Regions from separate parts of the Halomonas sp. N3-2A genome, predicted to be linked through region 3. Evidence: predicted binding sites of a transcription regulator. Region 3 holds the regulator's gene; each other region holds the start of a gene.
The links. The regulator FNR, encoded in region 3, switches genes on or off when oxygen is low (the NO sensors DNR and NnrR bind a similar motif). The targets are predictions, from matches to a motif close to TTGATNTANATCAA.

Region 1: a site for FNR is predicted at 1,744-1,757, ahead of cyoA (ubiquinol oxidase subunit II). Genes of this name have one in related genera too.
Region 2: a site for FNR is predicted at 2,504-2,517, ahead of dsrO (sulfate reduction electron transfer complex DsrMKJOP subunit DsrO). Genes of this name have one in related genera too.

The regions. Positions count from the first base shown of each region.
Region 1 covers NZ_CP022286.1:2,088,665-2,094,511, reverse strand. Annotated here, with positions in the region: gene CEK60_RS09905 (outer membrane protein OmpK) at 1-671, opposite strand, end outside; gene CEK60_RS09900 (DeoR/GlpR family DNA-binding transcription regulator) at 932-1,699, shown strand; gene cyoA (ubiquinol oxidase subunit II) at 1,973-3,025, shown strand; gene cyoB (cytochrome o ubiquinol oxidase subunit I) at 3,028-5,055, shown strand; gene cyoC (cytochrome o ubiquinol oxidase subunit III) at 5,055-5,666, shown strand; gene cyoD (cytochrome o ubiquinol oxidase subunit IV) at 5,668-5,847, shown strand, end outside.
Region 2 covers NZ_CP022286.1:2,822,689-2,828,535, reverse strand. Annotated here, with positions in the region: gene CEK60_RS13240 (molybdopterin dinucleotide binding domain-containing protein) at 1-460, opposite strand, end outside; gene nrfD (NrfD/PsrC family molybdoenzyme membrane anchor subunit) at 453-1,640, opposite strand; gene dsrO (sulfate reduction electron transfer complex DsrMKJOP subunit DsrO) at 1,624-2,400, opposite strand; gene CEK60_RS13225 (XRE family transcriptional regulator) at 2,657-2,929, opposite strand; gene purE (5-(carboxyamino)imidazole ribonucleotide mutase) at 3,148-3,660, shown strand; gene CEK60_RS13215 (5-(carboxyamino)imidazole ribonucleotide synthase) at 3,673-4,848, shown strand; gene CEK60_RS13210 (TraX family protein) at 4,902-5,720, opposite strand; gene CEK60_RS13205 (serine hydrolase) at 5,826-5,847, opposite strand, start outside.
Region 3 covers NZ_CP022286.1:3,240,705-3,246,551, forward strand. Annotated here, with positions in the region: gene CEK60_RS15135 (heavy metal translocating P-type ATPase) at 1-253, shown strand, start outside; gene ccoS (cbb3-type cytochrome oxidase assembly protein CcoS) at 250-471, shown strand; gene CEK60_RS15145 (sulfite exporter TauE/SafE family protein) at 468-1,163, shown strand; gene hemN (oxygen-independent coproporphyrinogen III oxidase) at 1,292-2,719, shown strand; gene fnr (fumarate/nitrate reduction transcriptional regulator Fnr) at 2,778-3,530, shown strand; gene ttcA (tRNA 2-thiocytidine(32) synthetase TtcA) at 3,517-4,482, opposite strand; gene CEK60_RS15165 (DNA polymerase III subunit epsilon) at 4,549-5,199, opposite strand; gene CEK60_RS15170 (putative nucleotidyltransferase substrate binding domain-containing protein) at 5,205-5,847, opposite strand, start outside.

The sequences.
Region 1 (5,847 bases), 1.2 Mb from region 3:
TAGTTTTGTTCCAGGTACTCGTCGTCACGGCCAAAGGTTTGTTCATGCCAGTTGGTGACGCTGAAGTTCTGGTTGAGCGCTGAGAAGTCATAACCTGCTACCCAACCCGCCATAAAGCCGTTCATGCCAGTGTAGCCGTCGCTCTGTACACGTGCTGCGCCAATAAACGGTTTAAACCATAGGCCGTTGTCGAACGTCGTGCGGTAGCCGAGGCCGAGAATTTGATCCTGCTCGCGAGCGTTGAAACCATAATCGCGGAAGTCGTACAGGTGCGCGTAGATCGATAGCGGGCTGTCGCCTAAATAAATATGCGAAGTGATTTTGCCTGCGGTACGAAAGTTGTCTTTACCACCGCTTGATTCGTCAAACTGGTCGTTGGTTGGGTTCTCGAAATCGAAGAAACCGTAGAATTCGCCCCAGCTGTAACCTACGCCGCCTTCGATTTCGACAAACGTGAAGTCGCTTTTTGCTGCGTTACTAGCGGTACGCGCTTCAGTACCGTTAGACCAATCCAAGTAGTTCACCGAAACGTTGGCAAACGACCAAAGGGGCGTCGTTGGTGACGCGGGGGTGTCGTTGGCTAACGCTGGCGTTACCAGCGCAGAGCTAGCCAGTAAAACGCCAGCGCCAAGCGTGACGAAAGAAGAGCGAGAAGGGTTTTGAGCAGTCATGGAAGCCTCAACAGGGTTGTTATGAGTCGTGTGGGCTGGCGTTGATGTTAAAATTATAACATTGAGTGTTATTTTTTTAACGTTGATTTGCAAGTATTGCCCCATCAACGCTTTGTATATGTGATATGACTCTCAAATAGTCGAAGAGCAGCGTCTGACAGTGGAAATATAATGAGGGCTGGCTCAGCATAGGCCTTGGATACCCACTAACCGCTGATAACAAATAACGCCTGAACTTGGGATTAAAGGAGAGGTTTGCCATGAATGACCGAAGCGCTCAGCGTTTGGCAATGTTGCAAGAAGCGCTTGCCAGCGGGGGGACATTGCATCTGCGCGATGCTGCTGAGCTGTGCGGTGTTTCTGAAATGACGATCCGTCGGGACGTTACTACGCAGCCTTCGGCGATTAGCTTGTTGGGCGGTCGCTTGGTCATGGCAAACTATCCTGGCGTAACGCCGGTGTATGACTTGACTGAGCAACAGGCGAGCCATTATCAGATTAAGCACCGCCTCTGTCAGCGAGTTGCCAGCTTTATCGAAGACGGCGATACGCTATTCATTGACTGCGGTTCAACACTGATTCCTTTGCTTAGTCAGTTAAGCCATTTCCGCGAGCTCACTGTGGTGACGTATGCCCTTAACGTGGCTAACTCAGTGGCCGCGCTGCCTAATGTGCGGTTAGTGCTGCTAGGGGGACTGTTTTATGCCTCGTCACAATCGTTTGGTAGTGATGGTATGCGTGCTGCGATTGAGCGTTTAGGCATTAATAAAGCACTGATCTCTGCCGCAGGAGTGGACTGCGAACGTGGGGTTAGTTGTTTCCATTTTCATGAAGTGGCGCCAAAACAGGCTGCCATAGCGACGGCTATGCAGCGCCTGTTGATTGTTGATGCCAGCAAATTTGGTTTAGTGCGCCCAGCCTATTTTGCCGCGTTATCCGATTTCGATATTGTCGTGACCGACGATGAGCATGCACCGAAAGTACAAGATTGCCTTCCTCATGCATCACCCAGCGTGACAGTCGCTTAACATATTTTTAAGTATACAGGGTGCGGCAAAGCGCCTCTTTCTGATTGATCCAGATCAATAGAAAATACTTTAGTCTTAGTTTATGCGCGCGTGGCGTGTATTGACTATGACTCGCTACCAATCCCTTCGGTAGCGCATATTTTTCCCGGAGCAACGCATACGTACTCACTGTTCTGGGAAAAGTATGGGGTGTTAGTTAGCGGGCTATTTAGCTAGCTATTCAGCTGGTCAAATAGTGCGCTGTTTTGGACAACTCTCTGACGAGATCACACCATGCAACGACATACCCTCTGGCGCAGGCGAGGCACATTCGTGCTCGTCATGTTGTGCCTGTTGTTAACGGGCTGCAGTTCTGCATTGTTGGATCCCAAAGGGCAGATTGGCGTTGAGCAACGCTCGCTAATACTGACCTCATTTGGGCTGATGCTAATTGTAGTTATTCCGGTGATAGTGATGACGCTGCTGTTTGGTTGGCGTTATCGGCGCAGCAATCGCAATGTTGCTAAATACCTACCCGACTGGGCGCACTCTAATGCGATTGAAGTCGCGGTATGGACAGTGCCTTGTTTAATCATCGCTGTCTTAGCGTTTCTTACCTGGAAAACCTCCCATAGCTTAGATCCCCATAAGCCCATCGAAAGCGATACCGCCGCAATGGAAATCCAAGTGGTAGCGCTGGACTGGAAATGGCTGTTCATCTACCCCGAGCAAGGCATTGCCAGTGTCAACGAGCTTGCCTTTCCTGTGGATACGCCGGTGCGTTTTCGAGTCAGTTCTGGCTCGGTGATGAATGCGTTCTTTATTCCGCGCTTAGGCAGCCAAATTTATGCCATGGCGGGTATGGATAACGATGTTCATCTCATTGCAGACGACGTCGGCGTTTATCCAGGCCGTTCCACAAATTACAGCGGTGCTGGCTTCTCAGGAATGACCTTCGATGCTCACGTTACCACCCCTGAAGAATTTGATGCGTGGGTTGAAAACGTGCGGGCTTCCAATGAAACCCTGACCTATCCCGACCGTTATAGCGATTTAGCCAAACCGAGTGAATACCACCCGGTCGAGTACTTCTCTGAGGTATCTCCGGCGCTCTATACGTCGATTCTGACCAGCTTTCATACCGGTGGCAGTGGGCACGGCGGTCATGGCGACCATGTTAACCACGAAGCCGTCAGTGATGTTGACGATAGCCACGGCGAGTCTGGCGAGCTAGAAAGCGCAAGCGCTACCCATCATCAGGCCGCGTTTGGCCACGTTACCAATCAGCATGCGAGTGAGGATCACGCGATGAGCGGCCATCCCACAAGCGTTGAAGCGGGGGGTTAAGCATGTTTGGAAAACTGACGTTAGAGTCGATTCCGTATCACGAACCGATCATCATGATCGTTGCCGCCATGATGGCGATTGGCGGTGCTGCGCTTATCGGCGCATTAACCTATTACCGAAAGTGGGGCTGGCTGTGGAACGAGTGGTTTACCTCCGTTGACCACAAAAAGCTCGGTATTATGTATTTTGTGGTTGCCTTGGTGATGCTGCTACGCGGCTTTGCTGATGCCATTATGATGCGTACCCAGTTGGCTATGGCTGCTGGTGGGGCCGCGGGTTACCTCCCTCCTGAACACTATGATCAGATCTTTACCGCCCATGGCGTGATTATGATCTTTTTCGTTGCGATGCCCATGGTCATCGGCCTGATGAATCTGGTGGTGCCACTGCAAATTGGCGCACGCGACGTTGCTTTTCCTTTCTTGAATAACCTGAGCTTTTGGCTGTTCGCGGTGTCCGCGATTCTGGTTAATATTTCCCTAGTAGTAGGAGAGTTCGCCAAAACGGGTTGGCTCGCTTACGCGCCGCTTTCGGGGATAGAGTTTAGCCCTGGTGTGGGGGTCGATTATTGGATATGGGCGTTACAAATATCCGGCATAGGTACGACGCTCACCGGGATTAATTTCTTTGTCACGATCCTGAAAATGCGCACTAAAGGCATGACTATGTTCCGCATGCCTATTTTTACCTGGACATCGCTTTGTGCCAACGTCCTGATTATTGCCTCTTTCCCGATTCTTACCGCGACGATCGCGCTGTTAACTCTAGACCGCTACTTCGGCATGCACTTCTTCACCAATGATTTTGGCGGCAACATGATGATGTACGTCAACCTCATCTGGGCTTGGGGCCATCCGGAAGTGTACATCCTGATCCTGCCAGCCTTTGGCGTGTTCTCTGAAGTGATCGCGACCTTCGCGCGTAAACGTTTGTTTGGTTACACCACCATGGTATGGGCCACAGTGGCGATCACGCTGCTGTCGTTTATTGTCTGGTTGCACCACTTCTTCACCATGGGGGCTGGCGCTAACGTCAACGCCTTCTTCGGCATCATGACGATGATTATTGCCATTCCTACCGGGGTGAAAGTATTCAACTGGCTGTTCACCATCTTCCGCGGCAGCCTGGAACTGACCTCGCCGGTGCTATGGACCTTAGGCTTTATTATTACTTTCACCTTAGGCGGTATGACTGGCGTGATGCTGGCGCTACCCGCTGCCAACTTTGTACTGCATAACAGCCTGTTCGTGATTGCCCACTTCCACAACGTAATTATTGGTGGCGTGGTGTTTGGCATGATGGCGGGCTTAACGTACTGGTTCCCCAAAGCATTCGGTTTCACGCTTAGCGAGAAGTGGGGCAAGCGTTCATTCTGGTGTTGGTTTATTGGCTTCTATGTCGCCTTTATGCCGCTCTATGTGTTGAGCTTCTTTGGCGCGGTGCGCCGCATGCAGTCCTATGCCAACCCGGAGTGGCAGTCGTGGATGATCCTGGCCTGGGTAGGTGCCGTCATCATCATGATGGGCATTGCCTGCACCATTATTCAGTTCTGGGTGAGCATTCGTGATCGCAAGCTGAATGCCGATGTGACTGGCGACCCATGGGATGGCCGTACATTGGAGTGGTCAACGTCATCACCAGCACCGTTCTACAACTTTGCCCGTTTGCCTGAAGTTGGCGATATCGACAGTTTCTGGTCGCAAAAACAGCGTAGCAACGAGCAGTTGGATGAAGCGCCTTATACCGATATCCACATGCCTCGTAATACCGTGGCAGGGCCGGTCATTAGTTTGTTTGCCCTGGTACTTGGTTTTGCACTGGTATGGCATATCTGGTGGCTAGCCGCGTTGGGTGCGCTTGGCGTAGTCATCAGCTTCTTAGCGCGTGTTTTCAACGATGATATCGACTACTACGTGCCTGCCGCAGAAGTGGCGCGGATTGAGCGTGAGCACCAGCAGCGCAAAACCACCCCGACCGCCAGTGACTCAACTGATAGTAAGCAGACAAACTATGCGGAGGCGCGAGCGTAATGGCTACCGATACCCTACACCATGGCGCAACGTCTGAGCCCCATGAGCACCATGATGCCAGCGGCACCAAATTATTCGGCTTTTGGGTCTATCTAATGAGCGATCTGGTGATCTTCGGGTCACTGTTTGCTACCTACGCCGTGCTCATGAAGGGCACGGCGGGCGGCCCGACGGCGGCAGATATTTTCGAGCTGCCTTTCGTGCTCGTCGAAACTTTCTTACTGCTGTTTAGTAGCTTTACTTTCGGCATAGGCGTGTTGGCCATGAATGCTGAGCGCATTGGCCAGGTAAAGGCGTGGTTAGCGATAACTTTCCTGCTGGGCGCGGCGTTTGTTGGCATGGAAGTTTATGAGTTCCAGCACTTGATTCATCAAGGGCATGGGCCCGATCAGAGTGCGTTTCTCTCGTCATTCTTCACCCTGGTGGGTACTCACGGGCTGCACGTGACTGTTGGTTTGGTATGGATTCTCGTCATGTTGGTGCAGCTTTCTACCAAAGGGCTAACACCGATGACTCGTCCCAGAATTCTGTGCCTAAGCCTATTCTGGCACTTTCTGGATATCGTCTGGATCTGTGTTTTCTCGTTTGTTTATTTAATGGGAGTGCTGTGAGATGAGCCATTCTTCATCTAATTCAACTTCTTCCCATGGCAGCGTTAAATCGTATGTGACTGGGCTTCTGCTATCTTTAGTGCTAACCGTGATTCCATTCGCGGTCGTGATGAGCGGTGCGCTAGGCACCGTCACGACGGTGGTCGTTATCGCAGTAACAGCCGTGCTGCAGATTTTGGTT
Region 2 (5,847 bases), 420 kb from region 3:
CGTTGCCACGGGCGCACGCGGTGGAGCGGTTAACTTGCCCGTGTTCTTGATAAGCACTCACGCTGCGCAGTGCATCCGCTACCGGTGAGCGCATTGGCAAATGGTCATCGGCAGAAAGTGGATGATAGGGGTTGCCAGCTACTCGCAGCACTTCGCCGCGCGTGTCATCGACTCGCACGCGCACTCCACACTGGGTGGTGCAGCCGTAGCAAATAGTAAAAGCAACCCGTTGATCGGGGGCGAGGGTTAGTTCGCCGGTCGCTAAATCGACACGATATTCAGGCGTTAACGAATTGCCATGAATATTATGCTGCGGTTTTTCACCTGCGCTGCCGGTAACGCCGTTGGCCATTTTGGCCAACGGGTCGGCGTAGCCCACTGCAAAGGTAGCGGCACCACCAGCGGCAGCTGCACCTTTTAGAAAGCGACGGCGTGAGGGATCTTGAGCAGACTTAGCCATGACTAGGCGCTCCTTTGTTAGCAGTGAGTGGGGCGCGAGATGCAGCTTGGTCGTTACCTGGTAGCTGGCTACCTTGTTGGGCCTGTCGCCATGGAATAAATAGCTCGATCAGTAAAATGGCCGCCAGCCACAGCCCGAAAGTGCCGACAATACCTAAGATGCCGGAAGAGCCAGCAGGGATACCGTAGTGATGGAAACCTGCGCTGTTACGAGCCACATGTTGAACATCCATCAGCACTACCCAACGGAACATCCAGCCCATGTGAATAGCCACTAGCCCTAGCAACCATGCCCAGGCAAACAGTGCTAGCTGGCGCTGAGCCGAACGTGTTAACAGAAATACCACGCTGACGAATAGGGCTACGCCGGTAAGGCCACCCCAAAGTGCGGTGTTACGCCAAGAGGGGCTGAAACGGACAGATTCCAGTGCCGCCGCCACTGAGCCAACGTGGGCATTCAAGCCATCTAACAGCCAGCTGAGCGCGATAAGCCCCGCTAGCGCACAGAAGGCTAACAGGACATAAAGCATCTGCCGGGTGGCATCGGGCGCGCAGATTCTGCTCACGCGGTTGAGGACCAGTATTAGCCCAGCGGCGGCAATAAATCCGCTCGCTACCAGCATGGGCGGTAGCCAAATGGTGTTCCATAACGGGCGGGCTTTGACGATAGCTAACTCCGCTCCGGTGTAGAGCATAATGCCGCTTGAGAGTACCAGGGCGGCTAATCCCACCAGAGCCACCAGCGCTTTGGGTGTCACACCACTGCCCATGCTCAGCCACTTGGCGATCAACCCGCTTAGCCCAGTTGCCTGTTGCCGGGCCTGAAGCGCGGGTCGCCAAGCCAGCCAGGCGAAGCCTAAAACGCTGATCAGATACAGCGGCAGTACCACACTGCCAATCGACATCCACGAATGCGTATTGGCGTAAGCGTAGAAATGCCAAAAGCGCAGTGGCTGATGTAGATCTGCCAATAAGGCCACCGGTGCGACTAACGTTGTGCTGACGCAGGCGATCATTGCCAGACGTGCTGTAGGCAACCAGGATTGCTTGCCAAACACCAGTGCGGGTGCCGCCAGCCAAAGGCTGGCGTAGGAGACCGCGATCATAAAAAAGTACTGAACTGCCCAGGGATACCAGGCGATGTCATAGCGTGGGGCGAGTAGTTCAATGGTGGAATTCATAGCCCATCTCCTGGCCGTGGGGGTCAAGCACTTCAAGCGCCACGGGTTCTGCCATGGGGCGTGTAGTGAATCGTTCGTCCATACCTAAATAGAACACTTGGGGAAGGGTGTTTTTTTCTGGCTGAAGCACCATGAGCGCGTCGCGATGCTCGTTGATTAGACGGCTGATTTGGCTGTCTGGGTTGCGCATATCGCCAATAATGCGGGCACCACCCACACAGCTTTCAACGCAGGCAGGCAGTAGCCCTGCTTCTAAACGGTGGGCACAGAAGGTGCATTTGTCGGCAGTTTGAGTGCGCTCGTTAATAAAGCGGGCATCGTAGGGGCAGGCGTTGACGCAGTAAGCACAGCCGACGCAGCGGTCGCTATCTACGACAACGATGCCATCTTGCTGTTGATAGGTCGCCTCAACGGGACAAACCGGCACACAGGGCGGATTTTCGCAATGGTTACATAGCCGCGGCAGCATAAACGTTGCTAGTTCACCACTTTCTTGGTGTTGCACTTCGTACTGAGAGACGGTAGTTCGAAACTGGCCAAGCGGTGCAGCATTCTCGATATGGCACGACACCGTGCAGGCTTGGCAGCCGATGCATTGGCGAAGGTCGATTAGCATACCGTAGCGTTTGCTAGGGTCGCCCTCGCGGCGGGCAGGCTGCTGATTAATGCCAGCTTGAGCAAGACTGGATAGCGGCACTAGCGCAGCGCCCGCGCTTAGTCGGGCCAACTGGCCTAGCAACGACCGACGAACGGCGTCCATAACGCCTCCTTAGCTGATAAAGATGTTGCTGATAGAAACAAGCCGTTGTTTCACAGCGAATGATCTGGATACGCTAAGGTTACGCCTTTGGTATTATAAAAAATTGATACGTGTCAATGGGTTAGCGAGGGTTTCTTAATGCTCCCTTAATCCTGGAGCGCTAATTGGCTGTTTTGAAACAAAAACAGGCCTGCCCAGCGGGCAAGCCTGTTAGCAAACAAAGGGGATGAATGATTACGTTAGGTAGCAACTATTGCTATGGCGTCTCCAGCTCTAACGTGCGACGCAAGACATTGAGTTCATCAATATCTAGGTGCTCTAGCCTTCCGGCGAGCAGGTCGCTGATCTTTTGTACTGGAAGCCCAGCCCGGCGGGCTATTTCGCGGCTTCCCAGATCTGATACGGCGATCAGGCGGGTAATGATACGCATTAGGCGCGTACGTTTTTCTAAATCCCTGACATCGAGGTCAGGGCTGCTTCGCGGAGGATCTAGCGTTTCTGCGTGAGCAGTTGAGTATGCCGTACTCATGGGACTCCATCAGTCTGAAATGACAAACACACAATGCCGCCAAGTCGCGCGCTTTTCAATGCTACTTTGATTAAAATTTCGATCTATTTACAAACGCGCTCTAAGCGACTAGCTCTGGTAGACTATGCGCCTTCTAATTTCCTGGTGAGCCGCTTGCGGCACACGGCACATTAAACGCTTGATTGCTTTAGTAGGCCCTTTGGCCGAGGAGTTTTTGCATGTCGAACAGCGCACCCAAAGTGGGCGTGATCATGGGGTCGAAATCTGATTGGCCCGTCATGGAACACGCGGTGGCGATGTTAGAGCGGCTGGGCGTCCCTTATGAGACCCGCGTCGTCTCCGCTCATCGTACCCCTGACTTGTTGTTTGACTATGCTAAAAGTGCCGCTGAACGTGGCTTGCAAGTAATTGTGGCGGGAGCGGGCGGTGCTGCCCATTTGCCCGGCATGGTGGCTTCCCAAACGGCGTTGCCAGTGCTGGGCGTGCCAGTGGAATCCAAAGCGCTTAAAGGCTTGGATTCATTGCTTTCAATTGCGCAGATGCCCGGTGGCATTGCTGTTGGCACACTGGCGATTGGTAAAGCAGGCGCGACCAATGCAGGCTTGTTGGCAGCACAGATTGTCGGTTTGCAAGACACCAGCGTGCGTGAAGCGGTCGAGGCTTTCCGCGCTGAGCAAACTCAAATGGTGCTGGATAACCCAGACCCTCGCCCCGATGCGGAAGCGAACTAAGGAATCCCGGCCATGAATTCTGGTATCTCGAAAAGTTCTGGTAGCTCGAAAAGCGCTGGCATCGCTAAAAATATTGGTGTGCTCGGTGCAGGCCAGCTTGGTCGTATGCTGGCATTGGCTGGCTACCCGCTAGGTAACCGCTTCACCTTTTTAGACACGACCGGCAACCCGAGTGCGGGCATTGGCGACGTGGTTATCGATCCTAACAACCAGCATTTGGCGGAATTTCTCGATAAGGTCGATGTAGTAACCTACGAGTTTGAGCATCTGCCCGTAGCGCTGGTTGAGCAAATTGAACAGCACAAACCCGTTTACCCAGGAAGCCGGGCGATTGCCGTTTGCCAAAACCGTGTTGAAGAGAAAGCCCTATTTGATCGCTTGGGTATTCCGACACCTGCCTACCGCGTCGTTGAGAGTGCCGAACAGCTTGAAGCGGCAGCCAATGAGCTGGGCTGCCCCGTGGTCGCCAAGTCAGTGACAGAGGGGTATGACGGTAAAGGGCAAGCGGTGCTGAAAGCGCCGGAGCAGGCTGAAGAGGCATGGAAGAGCATTGGTCACCGTCAACTGATCGTTGAAGCGTTTGTTGATTTTGTACGGGAAGTCTCGATGATTGCCGTGCGCGGTCGTGATGGGGATGTGGTGTTTTATCCCATGGCGGAAAATCAACACGTAGATGGCATTTTGCGCTATTCCGTTGCGCCGCTGCCGGATTTAGCTACCAGCGTTCAAGAGACAGCCGACAGCTACATTCGCATGCTGTTGGATGAGTTGGATTATGTGGGCGTGATGGCGCTGGAGCTGTTCCAAACGCGGGATGGCAGCCTACTGGCTAATGAGATGGCTCCACGCGTGCATAATTCTGGCCATTGGACCATGGATGGTGCGGTCACTAGCCAGTTTGAAAACCATCTGCGCGCTGTGCAGGGCCTACCGCTCGGCAGCACCCAGGCTATTGCACCTACTTGCATGGTGAATGTCATTGGCCAGGAAGGTGACAATGCCGCGCTGTTGGCGATAGGCAATACTCATCTGCATCGCTATGACAAGGAAGAGCGGGCAGGGCGCAAGCTGGCACATGTCAATGTCGTCGCTGACACGCATGCCGAACTGCTTGAAAAAGTGCGTGCGTGCCAGGCATTACTACCTGATGCACCGCCGGTGGCGTGGAGTTTCGAACGCTCACTGTAAAGTTGATGGATTATCACTACGAAGCCGCCTGATTAGGGCGGCTTCGTCGTTGATTACCCCGCCAGTTGGCCGCTAAGCAATAGCCACAGCGCAATTAAAGCAAAGTGTCCTGGATACCAAGCAAGCCATAGGCGGCGCGGCATGGCCAGGGCTACGGATGGCACGCGTTGGGCGGCACCTGCTGCCAGCATCAATATCACCACGCAAGTGCCAACGGTAAACGACTTTGCCATGTCTGAAGCGTTCATTTGACCGGCTATCCAAAGCGCGGGAAATGCGGCTAAACCTGCCCACAAGCGCGATTTTAGCGCGTCGCGGGTTTCGTTAAGCGCCTGCATGGCAAACATTAATAGCGGAATCAGTAGCAAACCGTTATGGCCGTACTCCACCCAGAACCCCAGCAAATACCAAACGGTGACGCCTACCGCTGCTCCAAGCATTAGCCAAGCTAATCCTAGCGTCTGCTGTTGATAGTGCTGCCAACCTTGGCGAACCAACGCACCCAACGCTAGGCCACAGGCAAGCGTGAAGCAGACATTAAGAATAAAATCGTCAGACGCGCGTGGCATCAGCATATAAGGCAACTGAGCCACTAAACCAATGACCAGTATGCGGCGTGAGTAGCGTAGTGGGTTACGGGTATTAAACAGCCCGTGCCAGGCAACCATTGCCGCAAACAAGGGGAAGGCGATACGGCCAATGGACGAGCCTGCCCAGCTTAAGTCCCAGTCACCCGGCAACACATAGCGAGTAAGGTGATCTACGGTCATGGTGAATAGCGCCAGCCATTGCCCCCAGGCGGTCCAATGAGACGAGGGGCGCGCATCGTAAGCCGCCTCGGCGGAGACGTTTGCATCGGTTTGTTCAGCCATTAGACTTCCTTGTGAGTTTCCTTACTGGATTACAGACTCGATTTGACTGAGCAAGTTCGGTACAGGTTTAAGTACTAGTTTAAGTGCTAGGGTTGGCAGAGCGTTTCAGCTAAATGGCCGCTGGAAT
Region 3 (5,847 bases):
CCTAATGCGTATTTTTGAGGCGATTGATATTTCCTGCGCCACACGCCGCATTATGCGCCAAAATATGATGTGGTCAGTTTGCTACAATTTTTCAGCACTGCCTTTAGCAGCAATGGGGTTAATTCCCCCCTGGCTCGCTGCGATTGGCATGTCGCTAAGCTCCCTGATTGTGGTAGGTAACGCGCTGCGTCTCACTCGCTGGCGTACCCCGCTTGCCCCTCAGATTGCCCTATCAACACCGGTGACGGCATGACGATTTTATACTTACTGATACCCCTTTCACTCACTCTTCTGGGCCTCGCAGTGTGGGCGTTTTTCTGGGCCGTGAAACACGACCAATTTGACGATTTGGAAGGCCCAGCCCACCGTATTCTATTCGACGATGATGAGAATGACCTGACTCCCGAGCAGCGTGCCGCGCGTAAAAAAAGCGGCTCTTCTTCTCAACATAACCAAGAGCCACCCGCATGAACCCGACGGGACTTGATTTACCGCCCCTGCTGGCCGCGTTTGTCTTTGGCTTAATGGGCGGCGCCCACTGTATCGGCATGTGTGGTGGCATTATGAGCGCGCTGACCTTTGCCGTACCGCCTAGCATGCGACACCCTGCCCGCATGGGTGGACTGCTGATTAGCTATAACGTGGGACGTATTCTCAGCTATATGGTGGCAGGTGCTATTGTTGCTGCACTTGGCACACTTATCTCACTTTCACCGTCTGCACGTATTGCGCTGCAGGCTTTCGCCGCATTGATGCTCATCTTAATGGCGCTTTATATCGCCAACTGGTGGAAAGGGCTGCTGAAAGTAGAAACGGTGGGAAAGCACCTTTGGCGTTATATAGAGCCAGTGGGAAGACGCCTGATGCCTGTCGTGCATCTTCCTCAAGCCTTCGCTCTAGGGACGCTGTGGGGCTGGCTGCCCTGTGGTCTGGTTTACTCCATGCTAGCCTGGAGCTTAGCGATTGCAGACCCACTCGATGGCGCGCTTCTAATGGGTGCTTTTGGCCTGGGTACACTCCCTGCCCTGCTGGCAACAGGACTTGCAGCACAGCAGTTAAGCCATTTAATTCGCCACCCTGCCACTCGCAGCGTCGCCGCACTGTCGATTATCAGTTTCGCCCTTTGGCAACTATGGACGCTTATCTCCCTAACAGCGCATTAGTCAGACCCTCCGATAGCTTGATATAGCTCAACGCATTCCAAGTGACACCAACGTAGCATGCCGAGAGAACACTGAGCGACGGCGCTCAGTCACTCCTTTTGTTTACTTCTCACTTCGGAGCGCTCGCCATGCCTGTTCATGCCACTGCTGCCTTCTCACCTACCAACAAGGAAGTGTCTGGGGCTAATGCCTGGGATGAAGCGCTACTGCGTCGCTATGACAAAAGTGGCCCACGTTACACATCCTACCCAACAGCTCTCGCGTTTCATGATCAGTTCAGCGCCGATGACTTTACTCAGGCGCTAGCGCGCAGTAACGAGAGCCACCGTCCGCTATCCCTGTATGTGCATGTGCCCTTTTGTCGAAAAATTTGCTTCTACTGTGCTTGCAATAAAATCGCAACGAAGAATACCGCCCTTGCAGAACCTTACCTTTCTCGGCTAGATCGGGAAATGGTGCTCACTGCCCGCCATTTAGACACTTCACGCCCGGTGCAACAGTTACACTGGGGCGGTGGTACGCCCACATTTCTAACCTTGGCACAGATGGGGGACCTGATTGACCGCCTAGATGCCCGTTTTGGTTTATCTAGCTCAGCCGATCGCGATTACGCTATTGAAATAGATCCTCGTGAAGCAGACGTATTTACGTTACGCCACCTACAGTCGCTCGGCTTTAATCGGCTAAGCCTTGGCGTACAGGATTTAAACCTGCAGGTACAAAAAGCTATCAACCGCGTACAACCCCGGGTGCTCACCGAAACGTTGATGGAAGAAGCACACCGTCTTGGCTTTCGCTCACTCAATCTTGATTTGATTTATGGGCTACCATTTCAAACCGAAAAAAGCTTTGCCGAGACGCTAAGTCAAGTCATCGAACTCAACCCGGCACGGCTGTCCGTCTTTAATTATGCGCACATGCCCACCCGCTTTGCGCCACAGCGACGCATTAACGAAACCGACCTCCCCAGCGCTGATGAAAAGCTGGCTATTCTGCATACCACCATAGAAATGCTGACTAACGCAGGCTATGTGCATATTGGCATGGATCACTTTGCACGACCTGACGATAGTCTAGCGATTGCACAGCGCAACGGCACACTACAACGCAATTTTCAGGGCTACTCTAGCCATGCACAGTGCGATTTAGTTGGCTTAGGCGTATCCGCTATATCACGGGTTGACGACGTTTACGCACAAAACCCGACCCAGCTTGGCCAATATGAAGCAGCCTTAGATCAAGGTAAGCTGGCAACCGTCAAAGGATTAAGGTTAAATAAGGACGACCTAATACGAAGAGACGTGATTGAACGGCTAATGTGCGACATGCACATTGATCTAGCGGCAGTTGGAAAGCGTTGGCACATCGATGCTAGTGATTATTTTTCCACCGCAATTGAGCAATTGAAGACAGCTGAGCAAGACGGCTTAATCACTCGCCATCGGCAAGTGATTAGCGCCACTCCCACTGGGCGGCTGCTGATTCGCCATTTGGCGATGGCCTTTGATGCTCGCCTAGCTGACCAGCCTACTAAACGCTACTCTAAGATTGTATAAGCTTCTTGAGACGTCTTGCCTCTGGGCCTATGATGGCTAACGAGAAAGGGAGAATGATATGCCACAACCCGCCAGCCAACGACGCTCACTGCTGCAAGAGGCGCGCTGTCAAACCTGTAGCCTAAGCTCGCTGTGTCTGCCGCTTGCCTTAGAGCTTGAGGATATGGGCCAGTTTGATGCCATCATTCGCCGCCGCGCACCGCTCAAAAAAGGCGAGCCCCTGTTTCGCCAGGGCGATCACTTCACCAGTGTGTATGCCGTCCGCTCAGGCAGCCTGAAACAGGTGACCAGCGAAGGGAACGGCAATGATCAGCTAACAAATTTCTACCTTCCCAGCGAACTAGTGGGATTGGACGGAATTGATGAAGAGCACTACCCCGGTAGCGTCATTGCACTGGAAACCACAACAGTATGTGAAATTCCATTTGATCGCTTGGACCTGCTTTCCGAAGAACTGCCCGAACTACGTGGCCAGCTTTATCGGAGCATGAGCAAAGAATTGCGGGATGACCGGCGCATGATGCGCTTGCTATCGCGCAAGACGGCCGATCAGCGACTAGCCAGCTTTTTAGTCACCCTATCAGACCGTTTTCGTCGACGTGGATACTCGCCTTATAGCTTCAGACTCTCCATGTCCCGCGCCGACATCGGCAATTACTTAGGCTTGGCGGTAGAAACGGTCAGCCGTATTCTTAGCCGCTTTCAACAGCAAGAGGTGGTGGCTGTTTCAGGGCGCGAGGTTAATATTTTAGATATGCGGCGCCTCATCACGCTAGCTGAAGAGGAAGAACAGTCGGCTAGTCCACGCTAAGCGCCTGAATACGCCCTTCCATCAACGCCGCTTGTTTGGCTTCAAGGCCAGCAAAGTCAAATAAACCGCGGTCTGCTAGCTGGGAAGGCGCTACATTGGTCACCGCTTTAAACATGCTTTCTAGGCGTCCTGGGTGTTTTTTATCCCACTCAGCCAACATATCTTTGACAACTTGACGCTGGAGATTGGGCTGAGAGCCACATAAGTTGCAGGGGATAATGGGGAATTCCATTAGTCGAGAAAACTCTGCAATATCAGCCTCTTTACAGTAGGCAAGAGGGCGAATAACAATATTCTTGCCATCGTCAGATAACAGCTTGGGAGGCATTGCTTTCAAAGTGCCACCAAAGAACATGTTAAGAAATAACGTTTCTAAAATATCTTCACGATGATGCCCTAGGGCAATTTTCGTTGCCCCAATTTCCTCGGCAAACCCATAGAGCGAGCCACGTCTTAGTCGTGAGCAGAGCGCGCAGGTCGTTTTTCCTTCCGGGGTTTTCTCTTTCACCACTGAGTAGGTGTCACGCTCTAGAATGTGGTATTCAACCCCCACTTTATCTAGGTACTGGGGCAACACATGCTCCGGAAAGCCTGGCTGTTTTTGATCCATATTGACGGCGACCAGAGAGAAATTAACCGGCGCGTTGCGCTGCAGGTTAAGCAGTATCTCCAGCATCGTATAGCTATCTTTGCCGCCAGACAGGCACACCATCACCTTGTCACCCTCACCAATCATTTGATAATCAATGATGGCGTTGCCAACCTCTCGCCGTAAGCGCTTTTGTAGCTTATTAAATTCACGCTTTTGTTTAGCGGCGTGATGCTCGGATGGTGTCTGTGCGCTATTAACAGCAGGGCTGTCAACAGAAACAGTATCAGGCGCTGCGGGGTCAAAATAGTCAGGTTGTAGCATGGTGTAGGCACTGCCGATGGTAGAAGAAGCAGCGGGCATTCTAACAAGACTCACCACGTCCACCCAAGATAAACCCGTGGATTCATCCCGTGAGAGTAGTACCGACTATCCCTGCTGGGCGATCTCGCGCTGCAAACGCAGATATAAAAGCGCGCTTGCGGTTGCATCCCCCAGCACTCCCATCCATTGAAGAGCGGGTATTTGCCAACGAGCGAGCGCTTCGGTTAGGCGGCCGCTCGTCTCACACTGTGGATGTAAGCGACGCAGTTGGCGATAGTGTAGCTTTCCAACATCGACCTGGGCATTGGGCAAACCAAATCCCAACCCGGCTTTAAACAAAAGATTTAGGTGTTCCACCGAGCGCCCTAACTGCCAACCAATTAGCGGCCGATTACCGATGAATTCCGCTAGCGCCCCAAGATGCTCAGCGTTAGGCGCCAGCACCGTATCCGTCGCATACAGCTGATGATGTCGCCGCAGCGCAGGGGCGTTGTTGTTCTGCTCTTCTGCCAGGGTAGCCACCCAGGCTCGGCTGGTCTGCACTCTCCCTGGGCTTAAGACAACAGCAGCGACGCTGACCACCGGCGCTTGGCCTGGGCTAACCTGGCAGGCAAGCGCCACCATTTCTTCCCCCATGTAAGGCTGAAACAGCCATGCGTAGGGGGAGTCTGCCCAGCGTCGACGGTCGCTTTCGCGCTGCATTAATGTACGCAGCGAGCCACTGAGCAGCGACATATGCCGGTCTAACAAGCGCATTCCGCTCACGAATACTCCAAATGATAACGATGGGAGAGCCGCTGCTTAAAATCTTTTACGATATGCAGCGCCTCACGCAACAGGTCACGCTCAAGGGACGAGAGTTCTTGCACCACCACACGGTTACTACGCTGCTGAGTCGACGCTTCCGCTGTCTGTAGCTGCTGTTTTAAACGTAGTTCGGTAAACAGTGCCAGCGCCTCGCCCAGGTCATCCGCAAAACGGCGATCAAGACGACCATCTTCTGCTAAAGCGTCCAGGCGATCTAAGGTGGAAGTAGCATTAATGCGTCGCTCGAGGGCCATTGTGCGCACCCCATGAACAATGGGGAAAATACCGCCTTTTTTAATATCGATCCCATGCTGGGGCTTTTTTAAGGAGCCAAATAGCGTTAGCGGTGTTGAGAAACGCAGTGCAGCGCGAGCAAAGTAGGACAGCAATAGCTCATCCCGTGAGCAGCGTTCAAACAGCTCTGCTCGCACGCTGTCTAGCAATTGCGGATTACCAGCCACACCATGGGCATCCAGCAAAATCGCCAGCTTCATTAGGCTATCGCCATCTCTTGCACTCACCCACTTAGCAATGTTGTTTTTCCATTGCGACACAGTGCCAACCCATTCAGGATTAGACACCATGATATTACCTGGG